DNA from 4 places in the Enterobacter bugandensis genome. Region 2 is predicted to be linked to each of the others. Evidence: predicted binding sites of a transcription regulator. Region 2 holds the regulator's gene; each other region holds the start of a gene.

Region 1 (3,433 bases), 1.2 Mb from region 2:
ACCACCACCTCGCTGGGCGGCCTGTTTAAATCGAGCCAGAACACCCGCCAGGAGTTCCTGCGCGCCGTGCGTCACCACAACTAATCAGACAGGGCAGGGACCATGGAGCGAAACGTCACGCTCGATTTTGTTCGCGGCGTCGCCATTCTGGGTATCCTGCTGCTGAATATCAGCGCCTTCGGTCTGCCGAAGGCCGCTTACCTCAATCCCGCCTGGTACGGCGACATCACCCGAAGCGATGCCTGGACGTGGGCGATCCTCGACCTGTTTGCCCAGGTTAAATTCCTCACGCTGTTTGCGCTGCTGTTTGGCGCGGGCCTGCAGCTTCTGCTCAAACGCGGCACGCGCTGGATCCAGTCGCGCTTAACGCTGCTGGCAATTCTCGGCTTTATCCACGGCCTGTTCTTCTGGGACGGTGATATTCTTCTCGCTTATGGGTTAGTCGGGCTGATCTGCTGGCGGCTGATTCGCGACGCGCACAGCGTGAAAAGCCTGTTTAACACCGGCGTGATGCTCTATCTCATGGGGCTCGGTGTCCTGCTTTTGCTGGGGCTGATCTCCGGTGACGCGACAAACCGTTCCTGGATCCCGGACGCCGCTAACCTCCAGTACGAGCAGTACTGGAAGCTGAAGGGCGGTACGGAAGCGATAAGCAACCGTGCGGATATGCTGGGCGACAATCTGCTTGCCCTGGGGGCGCAATACGGCTGGCAGCTGGCGGGCATGATGCTGATGGGCGCGTCACTGATGCGCACCGGCTGGCTGAAAGGGGAATTCAGCCTGCGTCACTACCGCCGCACCGGCGCGGGGCTGGTCCTGCTGGGCGTGCTGATTAACCTTCCGGCGGTGATGGCGCAGTGGCACCTTCACTGGGATTACCGCTGGTGCGCGTTCCTGCTGCAGGCGCCGCGTGAATTGAGCGCGCCGTTCCAGACCATCGGCTATGCGGCGCTGATCTATGGTTTCTGGCCGCAGCTTTCTCGCCTGTGGATCGTCAGCGCCGTAGCCTGCGTTGGGCGGATGGCGTTAAGTAATTACCTCCTGCAGACGCTGATCTGCACCACGATTTTCTATCGCTTTGGCCTGTTTATGAAATTCGACCGCCTCGGACTAATGGCGTTTGTTATTCCGGTCTGGATAGTAAACCTGGCGTTTTCTGTCATCTGGCTGCGTTATTTCCGCCAGGGACCGCTGGAGTGGGTGTGGCGTCAGTTAACCGCACATGCTTCGGGGGTATCATTGAGTAATACATCCAGATAACGATCTGGATCACAATCATTAACAAAACGGATGTAAGCGTTTTCATGAGTGTGAGCTTCTTCACGTAGTCCCCTTTCTCTCGCTGCCAAAATAGCCACCTTGCTAAACACAGGGGGTGTCTGTGAGTTGCTGCAATTCTTTGAAGGATGGTGAATATGATCACCATTCGTGACGTCGCCCGTCTGGCGGGCGTTTCTGTGGCTACCGTCTCCCGCGTGCTGAACAACAGCGCGCTGGTCAGCCCTGAAACCCGTGAAACCGTAATGAAAGCCGTGACTCAACTCGGGTACCGGCCAAATGCCAACGCGCAGGCGCTGGCAACACAGGTCAGCGATACCATCGGCGTGGTGGTAATGGATGTCTCGGATGCCTTTTTCGGTGCGCTGGTGAAAGCGGTCGATGTGGTCGCCCAGCAGCATCAGAAATACGTGCTGATTGGCAACAGCTATCACGAGGCGGAAAAGGAGCGTTATGCCATTGAAGTACTGATCCGTCAGCGCTGCAACGCCCTGATTGTTCACTCAAAAGCCTTAAGCGATGAAGAGCTGGTCGGGTTTATGGAGCAGATCCCGGGCATGGTGTTGATCAACCGCATCGTCCCGGGCTATGCCCACCGCTGTGTCGGGCTGGATAACGTCAGCGGCGCCATGATGGCCACCAAAATGCTCATCAATAACGGTCATCAGCGGATCGGCTATCTGGCCTCCAGCCATCACATTGAAGATGACGAGCTGCGGCGTGAGGGGTGGCAAAACGCCCTGAAAGAGCACGGTATTACGCCATCAGAAAGCTGGATTGGCACCGGCACGCCGGATATGCAGGGCGGTGAGGCGGCAATGGTGGAACTGCTGGGCCGTAATCTGCAGCTTTCTGCCGTGTTTGCCTATAACGACAGCATGGCGGCAGGTGCGCTGACTGCGCTGAAGGATAACGGCATTGCGGTGCCACAGCATTTGTCATTGATTGGTTTCGATGATATTCCGATTGCCCGTTACACCGACCCGCAGCTGACTACGGTGCGCTATCCCATTGCTTCTATGGCAAAACTGGCGACCGAGCTGGCGCTACAGGGAGCGGCAGGGCTGCTGGATCCGGGGGCAACTCACTGCTTCATGCCGACGCTGGTGCGTCGTCATTCCGTCGCCGCCCGGCAAATTGTGGTTCCGATCACTAACTGATTACACCAGGTGATGTAACCGTTTTCAATCTGTGAGTAAATTCACAGTATCTTAACAAGGCGCTGACTATGATGTCAGCGTTTTAGGGGCTGAAACGCTATGTAACGGTGATTATTCGCTTTCACCATAGCCAATGTGCCGCAAACAACGAATAAAACGCATTTCTGGAGCGTTACCGACCACGGAAGATAGAAATTTTATAAGTGAACGTCGGCTGTCAGTAACGTTTTATTAACACCTGCCTGCCGATCGTTATTCACAAGAACTACCCTGCATAAAAAAACCGGAGATACCATGAATAAGAAGGTGTTGACCCTGTCTGCTGTAATGGCAAGCATGCTTTTTGGTGCAGCAGCGCACGCTGCGGATACCCGTATTGGTGTGACCATCTATAAATACGACGACAACTTCATGTCTGTTGTGCGTAAAGCAATTGAGAAAGATGCGAAAGCAGCGCCAGACGTACAGCTGCTGATGAATGACTCCCAGAACGACCAGTCCAAACAGAACGATCAGATCGACGTTCTGCTGGCTAAAGGCGTTAAGGCCCTGGCGATCAACCTGGTTGACCCGGCTGCAGCAGGCACGGTTATTGAGAAAGCGCGCGGCCAGAACGTGCCAATCGTCTTCTTCAACAAAGAACCTTCCCGTAAAGCGCTGGACAGCTATGACAAAGCGTATTACGTCGGTACTGACTCTAAAGAGTCCGGCATTATTCAGGGCGATCTGATCGCGAAGCACTGGGCGGCGAACCCGAACTGGGACCTGAACAAAGACGGTCAGATCCAGTTCGTGCTGCTGAAAGGCGAACCTGGCCACCCGGATGCTGAAGCGCGTACCACCTATGTTATTAAAGAGCTGAACGACAAGGGCCTGAAAACCCAGCAGCTGGCGTTAGATACCGCGATGTGGGACACCGCTCAGGCGAAAGATAAGATGGACGCGTGGCTGTCTGGCCCGAACGCGAACAAAATCGAAGTGGTCATTGCCAACAA
Region 2 (3,433 bases):
GCTTGTGTTTTGGCACCACGCTTGCGGCCACGACCGAGCCCAGACCAAAGAAGGCACCGTGGTTGAGGCTGGTCAGAATGCGCGACAGCATCAGAGTGGTGTAATCCGGCGAAATGGCCGAAAGCACGTTGCCCAGGGTGAAAATCGCCATCAGGAAAATCAGCGCATTGCGGCGCGCACGGTGCGAAAGCAGAAGCGTCATCAGCGGCGCTCCTACCATCACGCCGATGGCGTAGGCGCTGATTAACATCCCGGCGGCCGGGATCGAGACGTCCACGCCCCGGGCGATAACGGGCAGTAACCCCATCGAGGAGAATTCAGTGGTGCCAATCCCAAAAGCGCCAATCGCCAGGGCCAGCAGGGGAAAATTGATTTTCATGCGTCAACTCCGGATGCCGTGTCATGTGGTGACACAGAACAAAGAAGCGGAAAGCATGACATCAATCACAAAAAATGAGAAGTTAACAAAATGGCAAAAGATTTTTGCCAGAGAAGTAACAATCGGAGCGTTCGGGAGGGAGAAGGCTCTCCCCCCGCGTAAATCAATGCAGCGCAGCCGTCAGGCCAGCCGCCACAATCAGCGCCAGCACAATAACGGTGGTGAACAGCGAAAACTTCAGATCGGAACTCATCAATTTTTCTCCTTTTAATCCCCCCACGAAAAGTGAGCTTGCTCATTTTTGCACAGTTTACGTCAAAAATCTTCCTGGATTTAAGCTGATAAACACTTTACCTCTTCCCCTTTTCATCAAGATAGGCCAAAATTCCACGCTAAATTTATTAGCGTACCGGCCATTGACCCCCTCCTGACGTCCCGTGTCGTTTTCCCGGCGTGCCGCAATTCAAAATTGCGTGATAAGGGTGAGAGAAGGCAAACGTTTACCTTCAAGTTTTTCAGGAGTTTAGGATATGGTCTGGAGTGACATTTAATGGCAACAATTAAAGACGTAGCAAAACGCGCAAACGTTTCCACTACAACCGTATCACATGTAATTAACAAAACCCGTTTTGTGGCGGAAGAGACGCGCAACGCCGTCTGGGCAGCGATCAAAGAGCTGCACTACTCGCCAAGCGCGGTTGCGCGCAGCCTCAAGGTTAATCACACCAAGTCTATTGGTCTGCTGGCGACCAGCAGCGAAGCGGCCTATTTTGCCGAGATCATTGAAGCGGTAGAAAAAAACTGCTTCCAGAAAGGCTATACCCTGATTCTCGGCAACGCCTGGAACAGCATTGAAAAACAGCGCGCCTACCTGTCGATGATGGCGCAAAAGCGCGTGGACGGCCTGCTGGTGATGTGTTCAGAGTACCCGGAATCCGTGCTGTCGATGCTGGAAGAGTATCGCCATATCCCTATGGTGGTGATGGACTGGGGCGAAGCGCGCGCCGACTTCACCGACTCCGTTATCGATAACGCCTTCGAAGGCGGTTACATGGCGGGCCGTTATCTGATCGAACGCGGCCACCGCGAGATTGGCGTGATCCCGGGTCCGCTGGAACGCAACACCGGCGCGGGCCGCCTGGCCGGTTTTATGAAAGCGATGGAAGAAGCGCTAATCACCGTGCCGGAAAACTGGATCGTGCAGGGCGACTTTGAGCCGGAATCAGGCTACCGCGCGATGCAGCAGATCGTCTCCCAGCCGCACCGTCCAACCGCCGTTTTCTGCGGGGGCGATATCATGGCGATGGGCGCCCTCTGTGCGGCCGACGAGCTGGGTCTGCGCGTACCGCAGGACATCTCCGTGATCGGGTATGACAACGTGCGCAACGCGCGCTTCTTCACGCCAGCGTTGACCACCATTCACCAGCCGAAAGATTCGCTGGGTGAAACCGCCTTCAATATGCTGCTGGACAGGATCGTCAACAAGCGTGAAGAGTCGCAGTCCATTGAAGTTCATCCTCGCCTCATCGAACGCCGTTCCGTTGCGGATGGCCCGTTCCGCGACTACCGTCGTTAATCTCATTGCGGAGCCAGTCAGTCTGGCTCCCGCAGCCACTCCCGGTTAAGCGTTTCGCTGTCCCCCAGATAGTCCAGCAGCCAGGCCATCGCCGGCGAGACATCATTTTGTTGCCAGGTGAGGCAGCAGGCCGCATCCGGGAACGGATTCTCCAGCGTTAGCTCAACCCACTCACCGGTGTCGATTCGCGGACGTGCAAAATGGGCGGGCACCATGCCTACGCAGAGCCCGGCGCTGAGGCACGTCGCCGACGATCCCCAGTCAGGGGCGACAACCCGCCGCTGGTTGTCCAGCAGCCAGGTAATTCGCTTCGGCAGCGAGCGGGAGGTATCTTCCAGCACCAGCGACGGCCAGCTGCGCAGCGTATCATCGCTCAGCGGCACTTCCGTCGCCGCCAGCGGATGATCGCTTGCCACCACGCATTTCCAGCTCAGCATCCCCATATCGCGAAAGGCGTAACGTCCCCCGACCGGGATCGCCTGGGTCGCGCCAATCGCCATCTCTACCCTGCCGTCCGCCAGCGCATCCCAGACGCCGTTGAACACCTCCTGCGAGACCCGCAGTTCTACGTCAGAGAAATGCCGATAAAAATCGACAATCATCTGCCGGGTGCGCTCGGGCTTAACGATATTATCCACCGCAATGGAAAGGTGCCCCCGCCAGCCGTTCGCGATCTGCTGGCACTGCTCGCGGGTGATCTGCATTTTTTTGATAACAGAACGTCCTTCCTTCAAAAACCACGCCCCTGCGGGCGTTAATTCAACATCACGATGCCGCCGTTCAAACAGCGGTACCGCCAGCCACTCCTCAAGCTGTCGCACCGTATAGCTGATGGCTGAAGGGACGCGGTGCAACTCCTGCGCCGCTCCGCTAAAGCTGCCGTTACGCGCGACAGCATCGACCACTTCAAGAGAATAATCGGACCACATTTTCTGCCTGCAAAAAATTTGAATGCACCCGCCAAATATTAGCGTTTCACAAGCGGCTTTGCACTCCCTACACTCAGCGCCAACATATACCTGCCTCCTCAGGAGAATAAAACAGTGCAACCCAGGAAAGGTTTTTTAGTCTGGCTCGGCGGCTTAAGCGTGCTGGGCTTTTTGGCCACCGATATGTACCTGCCGGCGTTTGCCGCCATGCAGGAAGATTTGCAAACCCCTGCTGCCGCCATCAGCGCCAGCCTGAGCCTGTTCCTGGCCGGTTTTGCCTTCGCGCAGCTGCTCTGGGGACCGCTTTCGGATCGCTTTGGGCGTAAACCGGTGCTGCTGCTGGGGCTGGCCATTTTTGCCGTGGGCTGCCTGGGGATGCTATGGGTGCGCGATGCCACCTGGCTGCTGGTGCTGCGGTTTGTTCAGGCGGTCGGCGTCTGTGCCGCGGCCGTGACCTGGCAGGCGCTGGTCACCGATTACTATCCGGCGAACCGCACTAACCGTATTTTCGCCACCATCATGCCGCTGGTAGGGCTCTCACCGGCCCTC
Region 3 (3,433 bases), 1.9 Mb from region 2:
GCGTTAAGGAGTTATCACTGTGCAAAATGTTGATGTTGCCATCGTTGGCGGCGGAATGGTTGGACTGGCGCTGGCCTGTGGATTACAGGGCAGCGGCCTGCGCGTGGCCGTGCTGGAGCAAAAGCAGCCCCAGCCTGTCGCATCAGATGCCCCGCCGGAACTCCGCGTGTCGGCGATTAACGCGGCCAGCGAAAAGCTTTTGACGCGTCTCGGCGTCTGGTCAGATATCGTCGCCCAGCGCGCCAGCTGCTATCACGGAATGGAAGTGTGGGACAAAGACAGCTTTGGCCATATTGCCTTTGATGATGAAAGCATGGGCTATAGCCATCTGGGGCATATCATAGAGAATGCGGTGATCCACCACGCGCTGTGGCAGAAAGCAGAGCAGTGCAGCGACGTGACGCTAATTGCGCCTGCGCAGATCCAGCAGGTGGCATGGGGCGAAAACGAGGCGTTTATCACCCTGCAAAGCGGCGACATGCTGACCGCGCGTCTGGTGGTCGGTGCCGACGGCGCTAACTCCTGGCTGCGCAACAAGGCCGATATCCCGCTGACGTACTGGGATTACCGCCATCATGCGATGGTAGCAACGATCCGCACCGAAGAGCCGCACGGCGGCATTGCGCGGCAGATTTTCCACAACGACGGCATACTGGCGTTCCTGCCGCTTGCCGATCCGCACCTGTGCTCGATTGTCTGGTCCCTGGTGCCGGAGAAAGCGCAGCAGATGCAGGATGCGACGCCGGAGGCCTTTAACCAGGCGCTGTGCGTGGCGTTTGATAACCGCCTTGGCTTGTGCACGCTTGAAAGCGAGCGGCTGGTATTCCCGTTAACCGGCCGCTACGCGCGTCAGTTCGCCGCGCACCGTCTGGCGCTGGTGGGGGATGCGGCCCATACCATTCATCCGCTGGCCGGGCAGGGCGTTAACCTCGGCTTTATGGACGCGGCGGAACTGGTGGAAGAACTGCGTCGCCTGCACCGTGAAGGTAAAGATATCGGCCAGCATCTGTATCTGCGTCGCTACGAGCGCAGCCGCAAGCACAGTGCGGCGATGATGCTGGCAGGAATGCAGGGCTTCCGCGAGCTGTTTGCCGGGGCAAATCCGGCGAAAAAACTGCTGCGCGATATCGGCCTCAAGCTGGCCGACACCCTTCCCGGCGTCAAACCTCAACTTCTTCGTCAGGCAATGGGTCTTAACGATCTTCCCGACTGGTTACGCTAACCTCGATCCCCGTCACACTTTATTTTCCCGGCCTCTGCGTCGGGGAAATCCCCTCGTTTGAAATATTCTAATTCCACGCCATTTTTCGCATTAGTTATTCTCATGTCGTGATTTTTACGTGACGGAAATTCGGCCCGTTTTTCCGCACGAAATATCACCATGTGCTAAATCCTGTTAGATCATTGTTAATTTTGTGCGGGGTTAATCGCATTTTTCCAGTGAATAACTCTGTAGGCTTTTCAGCGTTTTTTGGTCATAAGCTAATGTGATGACCCGTTTTACCTTATGGTTAACCGCCGGTTTCGGTGGTAAGTTCAGGTAAAAGAGAACGTTTGCGTCGGCATTCGGGAACGAGGCCGATACCGGGTTTCACGGTGAATTTTTCAACGAGGACAAGATGGCTCAACAGACTCCTTTGTACGAACAGCACGTGTTATGCGGCGCCCGCATGGTGGACTTCCATGGCTGGATGATGCCGCTGCACTACGGCTCGCAGATTGATGAGCACCACGCGGTGCGCACCGATGCCGGTATGTTCGACGTGTCCCACATGACGATTGTCGATCTGCGCGGTAGCCGCACCCGGGAGTTTTTGCGTTATCTGCTGGCAAACGACGTCGCCAAACTGAAGACGCCGGGCAAAGCGCTCTATACCGGCATGCTGAATGCCTCGGGCGGCGTGATTGATGACCTTATCGTCTACTACTTCACCGAAGATTTCTTCCGCCTCGTTGTAAACTCCGCCACCCGCGAAAAAGACCTCTCCTGGATCACCCAACACGCCGAACCTTATGCCGTCGACATCACCGTCCGTGACGATCTGTCGCTGATCGCCGTGCAGGGGCCGAACGCGCAGGCAAAAGCCGCGTCTCTGTTCAGCGACGAGCAGCGCACCGCCACCGAAGGCATGAAGCCGTTCTTCGGTGTGCAGGCGGGGGATCTGTTTATCGCCACCACCGGCTATACCGGTGAAGCGGGCTACGAAATTGCGATGCCGAACGAGAAAGCTGCCGATTTCTGGCGTGCGCTGGTAGAAGCGGGCGTGAAGCCTGCGGGCCTGGGCGCGCGCGATACGCTGCGTCTGGAAGCGGGGATGAATCTCTACGGTCAGGAAATGGATGAAGGCGTCTCTCCGCTGGCGGCCAACATGGGCTGGACCATCGCGTGGGAACCGGCTGACCGTGATTTTATTGGCCGTGAAGCGCTGGAGATGCAGCGCGAGAAGGGTACCGACCAGCTGGTTGGCCTGGTGATGAAGGAAAAAGGCGTGCTGCGCGGCGAGCTGCCGGTGCGCTTTACCGATGCTGACGGCAATCATCGCGAAGGCGTGATCACCAGCGGTACCTTCTCCCCGACGCTGGGCTACAGTATTGCACTGGCTCGCGTGCCGGCAGGCATTGGCGAAACGGCGGTAGTGCAAATCCGCAACCGCGAAATGCCGGTCCACGTGACCAAACCGATTTTTGTTCGCGCCGGTAAGCCGGTCGCCTAACTATTTTTATCAGGAGAACTTCAATGAGCAATGTGCCAGCAGAACTGAAATACAGCAAAGAACACGAGTGGCTGCGCAAAGAGGCGGACGGCACTTACACCGTAGGGATCACCGAGCACGCGCAAGAGCTGCTGGGCGACATGGTGTTTGTTGACCTGCCTGACGTGGGCACGACCGTTAGCGCGGGCGACGACTGCGCCGTGGCGGAGTCCGTAAAAGCGGCGTCTGACATCTATGCACCGGTAAGCGGTGAGATTGTTGCGGTCAACGACGCGCTGAGCGATTCGCCAGAACTGGTCAACAGCGAGCCTTATGAAGGCGGCTGGATCTTCAAGATCAAAGCCAGCGACGAATCGCAAGTTGCCGCGCTGCTGGATGCAACCGCGTACGAAGCACTACTGGAAGACGAATAACGTTGTGCCGGATGGCGCTGCGCTTATCCGGCCTACAGGGCCCGGTAAGCGGTAGCGCCACCGGGCAACAGCGTTACAGATAACTACGATTCACTGCACGTATCAGGAACCATCGCTCATGACACAGACTTTAAGCCAGCTTGAAAACCGTGGCGCCTTCATTGAACGTCACATTGGGCCGGATGCTCAGCAACAGCAGGAGATGCTGAAGACGGTTGGCGCGGATTCATTAGACGCACTGATCGGCCAGATTGTGCCAAAAGACATCCAGCTTGCCACGCCGCCTCAGGTAGGGGAAGCCACCAC
Region 4 (3,433 bases), 1.5 Mb from region 2:
TTTTGGCAGCAGGGAAGGGTGAATATTCAGCAGTCGACCGGCGTAGTGTTCGACGAAGGCCGGGCTCAGAATACGCATATAGCCCGCCAGCACCACAAGGTCGGGCGCGTAGGCGTCAATCTCCTGCACCAGCTCGCGGTCAAAGGCTTCACGTCCGGCGAACTGGCTGGCTTCCAGCGCGTGAGCGGGAATGTTCGCTTCCCGCGCGCGCTCAAGGCCGAACGCGTCGGCCTTGTTGCTGAAAACTGCCCGAATGGTGCCATTGATTTTCTTCTGTTTGCAGGCGTCTATGATGGCCTGCAAATTGCTTCCGTTGCCGGAAATAAGCACCACGATGTTTTTCATTCAATGACCACACGCTGTTCGGAATCGGAGGCTTTAATCGTACCGATTTTCCACGCGTTTTCACCTTTCTCGGTCAGCAGCTTAACCGCTTTATCCGCTTCGCTTGCCGGCAGGGCGATAACCATGCCCACGCCGCAGTTAAAGGTGCGGTACATTTCGTGAGAGCTCACGTTGCCTGCATTCTGCAGCCAGTTAAAGACGGCTGGCCACTGCCATGAGGATTCGTCGATCACCGCCTGGGTGTTGTCCGGCAGCACGCGCGGGATGTTTTCCCAGAAGCCGCCGCCGGTCAGGTGAGCAATAGCGTGAACGTCAACGTTCTCGATAAGCTCCAGCACGTTTTTCACGTAGATGCGGGTTGGGGCCAGCAGGTGGTCGGCCAGCGGTTTACCGTCCAGCTCGGTGGTCAGCGGATCGCAGCCGCTTACTTCGAGGATTTTACGCACCAGAGAGTAGCCGTTAGAGTGCGGGCCGCTGGAGGCCAGCGCGATCAGCACATCGCCATCGGCCACTTTGCTGCCGTCGATAATTTCTGATTTTTCTACTACGCCGACGCAGAAGCCCGCGACGTCATAATCTTCGCCGTGGTACATGCCCGGCATTTCAGCGGTTTCACCGCCCACCAGCGCACAGCCGGACTGCAGACAGCCTTCGGCGATACCGTTAATGACGCTGGCTGCGGTATCCACATCCAGTTTGCCGGTCGCGTAGTAATCGAGGAAGAACAGCGGCTCTGCGCCCTGAACCACCAGGTCGTTCACACACATCGCAACCAGATCGATACCGATCGTGTCGTGACGTTTTAAATCCATCGCCAGGCGCAGCTTGGTGCCTACGCCGTCAGTACCCGAGACCAGAACAGGTTCACGATATTTTTGCGGCAGCGCGCACAGTGCGCCGAATCCACCCAGACCACCCATCACTTCCGGGCGGCGGGTTTTCTTCACCACACCTTTGATTCGGTCAACCAGCGCATTACCTGCGTCAATATCAACACCGGCATCTTTGTAGCTGAGAGAAGTTTTGTTGGTCACGGCTTAAATCCCCACGCGATTGCATAGCTAGTAAGAAAAATCGGCGCAATTCTAACAGTCCAGGCAAACGTTTGCGAGCCTATTCTGGACGTGGGGATCTTTTTTTCTGTATAGCCCGTAAATGCAGCCAAACTTGACTCCGTTCACGAAAATGAAACCGGTTTCGGCGATCTGCTTGCAACGAATATCCCCTTTGCACATCATCGAACTGAAACCGGTTTCTGTAATTGTTTTTGCAGAAAATAACGCAGAATGAGGGAAAGCGAATGTCAGGATTCAAAGCAGATTTTCTGTGGGGTGGGGCCGTTGCGGCGCACCAGCTTGAGGGCGGCTGGAAAGAGGGCGGTAAGGGCGTAAGCGTTGCCGACGTCATGACCGCGGGCGCCCACGGCGTGCCGCGTGAAATCACCAACGGCGTGCTGGAGGGGAAAAACTACCCTAACCATGAGGCTATCGATTTCTACCACCGTTATAAAGAAGACATCAAACTCTTTGCCGAGATGGGGTTCAAATGCTTCCGTACCTCTATCGCCTGGACGCGTATCTTCCCGAAAGGCGACGAGCTGGAGCCGAACGAGGCGGGCCTGAAATTCTATGACGATCTGTTCGACGAATGCCTGAAGTACGGCATCGAACCGGTTATCACGCTTTCCCACTTTGAGATGCCGTTTCACCTGGTGACGGAATACGGCGGCTGGCGCAACCGTAAGCTGATCGACTTCTTCGTGCGTTTTGCAAAGGTCGTTTTTGAGCGTTACCAGCACAAGGTGAAGTACTGGATGACCTTTAACGAGATCAACAACCAGGCCAACTTCCACGAAGACTTTGCGCCATTTACCAACTCCGGGCTGAAGTACGCGCCGGGTGAAGACCGCGAGCCGGTGATGTTCCAGGCGGCGCACTACGAGCTGGTGGCCAGCGCCCTGGCGGTGAAGGCGGGGCGCGAGATTAACCCGTCGCTGCAGATCGGCTGCATGATTGCCATGTGCCCCATCTACCCGCTGACCTGTGCGCCGGACGACATGATGATGGCGATGAACGCCATGCACCGTCGCTACTGGTTTACCGACGTTCACGTGCGCGGCAAATATCCGCAGCATCTGCTCAACTACTTCGAGCGTCGCGGCTTCGCGCTGGATATCACCGAAGAAGATAAAGCCGCGCTGAAACAGGGCTGCGTGGATTACATCGGGTTCAGCTACTACATGTCTTTCGCCACCAAAGCGACGGCAGATAACCCGGCGCTGGACTACGACGAAAGCAAGAGCCTGGTCTCCAACCCGTACGTGCAGAAATCCGACTGGGGCTGGCAGATTGATCCGGTCGGGCTGCGCTACTCTCTGAACTGGTTCTGGGATCACTACCAGCTGCCGCTGTTTATCGTTGAGAACGGCTTTGGCGCGATCGACGTGCAGGAGAGCGACGGCACGGTGAACGACCAGTACCGCATCGATTACCTTTCCGCACACATCCGCGAGATGAAAAAAGCGGTGGTGGAAGACGGCGTGGATCTGATGGGCTATACCCCGTGGGGCTGTATCGACCTGGTGTCTGCCGGTACGGGCGAAATGAAAAAACGCTACGGTTTTATCTTTGTCGATAAAGATAACGAAGGTAACGGCACCCTGAACCGCAGCAAGAAGAAATCGTTCGACTGGTATAAGCAGGTGATTGCGAGCAACGGCGATAACCTCTAATTGTCGGGTGGCGCTAACGCTTACCCGACCTACAATACACGTAGGCCCGCGTAAGCGCAGCGCCACCGGGCAAGACCCCGCACCCAAGCCGGAGCCCAGCCTCCGGTTTTTTTGTTTTTGATTGATATACGTCAAGCAAGTTGGGTATGGCGCAATCCGAAAAAAGCGGTATAATCCCGCGATTTTTTTGCGGATGCCACCTCAGAGGAGAAAGAGAATGAAGATTGTGGAAGTGAAACACCCACTCGTTAAACACAAGTTGGGCCTGATGCGTGAGCATGACATCAGCACGAAGCGTTTTCGCGAACTGGCTTCTGAAGTGGGCAGCCTGCTGACCTACGAAGCAACCTCCGATCT

Evidence for each region. The regulator PurR, encoded in region 2, represses purine synthesis genes. The targets are predictions, from matches to a motif close to CANGCAAACGTTTGCNTG.
Region 1: the regulator PurR is predicted to act here: its motif matches at 1,290-1,307, upstream of galS (HTH-type transcriptional regulator GalS).
Region 3: the regulator PurR is predicted to act here: its motif matches at 1,544-1,561, upstream of gcvT (glycine cleavage system aminomethyltransferase GcvT).
Region 4: the regulator PurR is predicted to act here: its motif matches at 1,440-1,457, upstream of purM (phosphoribosylformylglycinamidine cyclo-ligase).

The regions. Positions count from the first base shown of each region.
Region 1 covers NZ_LT992502.1:3,191,680-3,195,112, reverse strand. The annotation lists partial or broken gene folE (GTP cyclohydrolase I FolE) at 1-84, shown strand, start outside; gene yeiB (DUF418 domain-containing protein YeiB) at 103-1,260, shown strand; gene galS (HTH-type transcriptional regulator GalS) at 1,416-2,438, shown strand; gene mglB (galactose/glucose ABC transporter substrate-binding protein MglB) at 2,733-3,433, shown strand, end outside.
Region 2 covers NZ_LT992502.1:2,008,444-2,011,876, reverse strand. The annotation lists gene DG357_RS09870 (MFS transporter) at 1-379, opposite strand, end outside; gene cydH (cytochrome bd-I oxidase subunit CydH) at 543-632, opposite strand; gene purR (HTH-type transcriptional repressor PurR) at 930-1,955, shown strand; gene punR (DNA-binding transcriptional activator PunR) at 1,973-2,884, opposite strand; gene punC (purine nucleoside transporter PunC) at 2,999-3,433, shown strand, end outside.
Region 3 covers NZ_LT992502.1:3,877,106-3,880,538, reverse strand. The annotation lists gene ubiH (2-octaprenyl-6-methoxyphenyl hydroxylase) at 1-7, shown strand, start outside; gene ubiI (FAD-dependent 2-octaprenylphenol hydroxylase) at 20-1,222, shown strand; gene gcvT (glycine cleavage system aminomethyltransferase GcvT) at 1,620-2,714, shown strand; gene gcvH (glycine cleavage system protein GcvH) at 2,738-3,127, shown strand; gene gcvP (aminomethyl-transferring glycine dehydrogenase) at 3,246-3,433, shown strand, end outside.
Region 4 covers NZ_LT992502.1:3,462,673-3,466,105, reverse strand. The annotation lists gene purN (phosphoribosylglycinamide formyltransferase) at 1-345, opposite strand, end outside; gene purM (phosphoribosylformylglycinamidine cyclo-ligase) at 342-1,379, opposite strand; gene DG357_RS16725 (6-phospho-beta-glucosidase) at 1,646-3,076, shown strand; gene upp (uracil phosphoribosyltransferase) at 3,294-3,433, shown strand, end outside.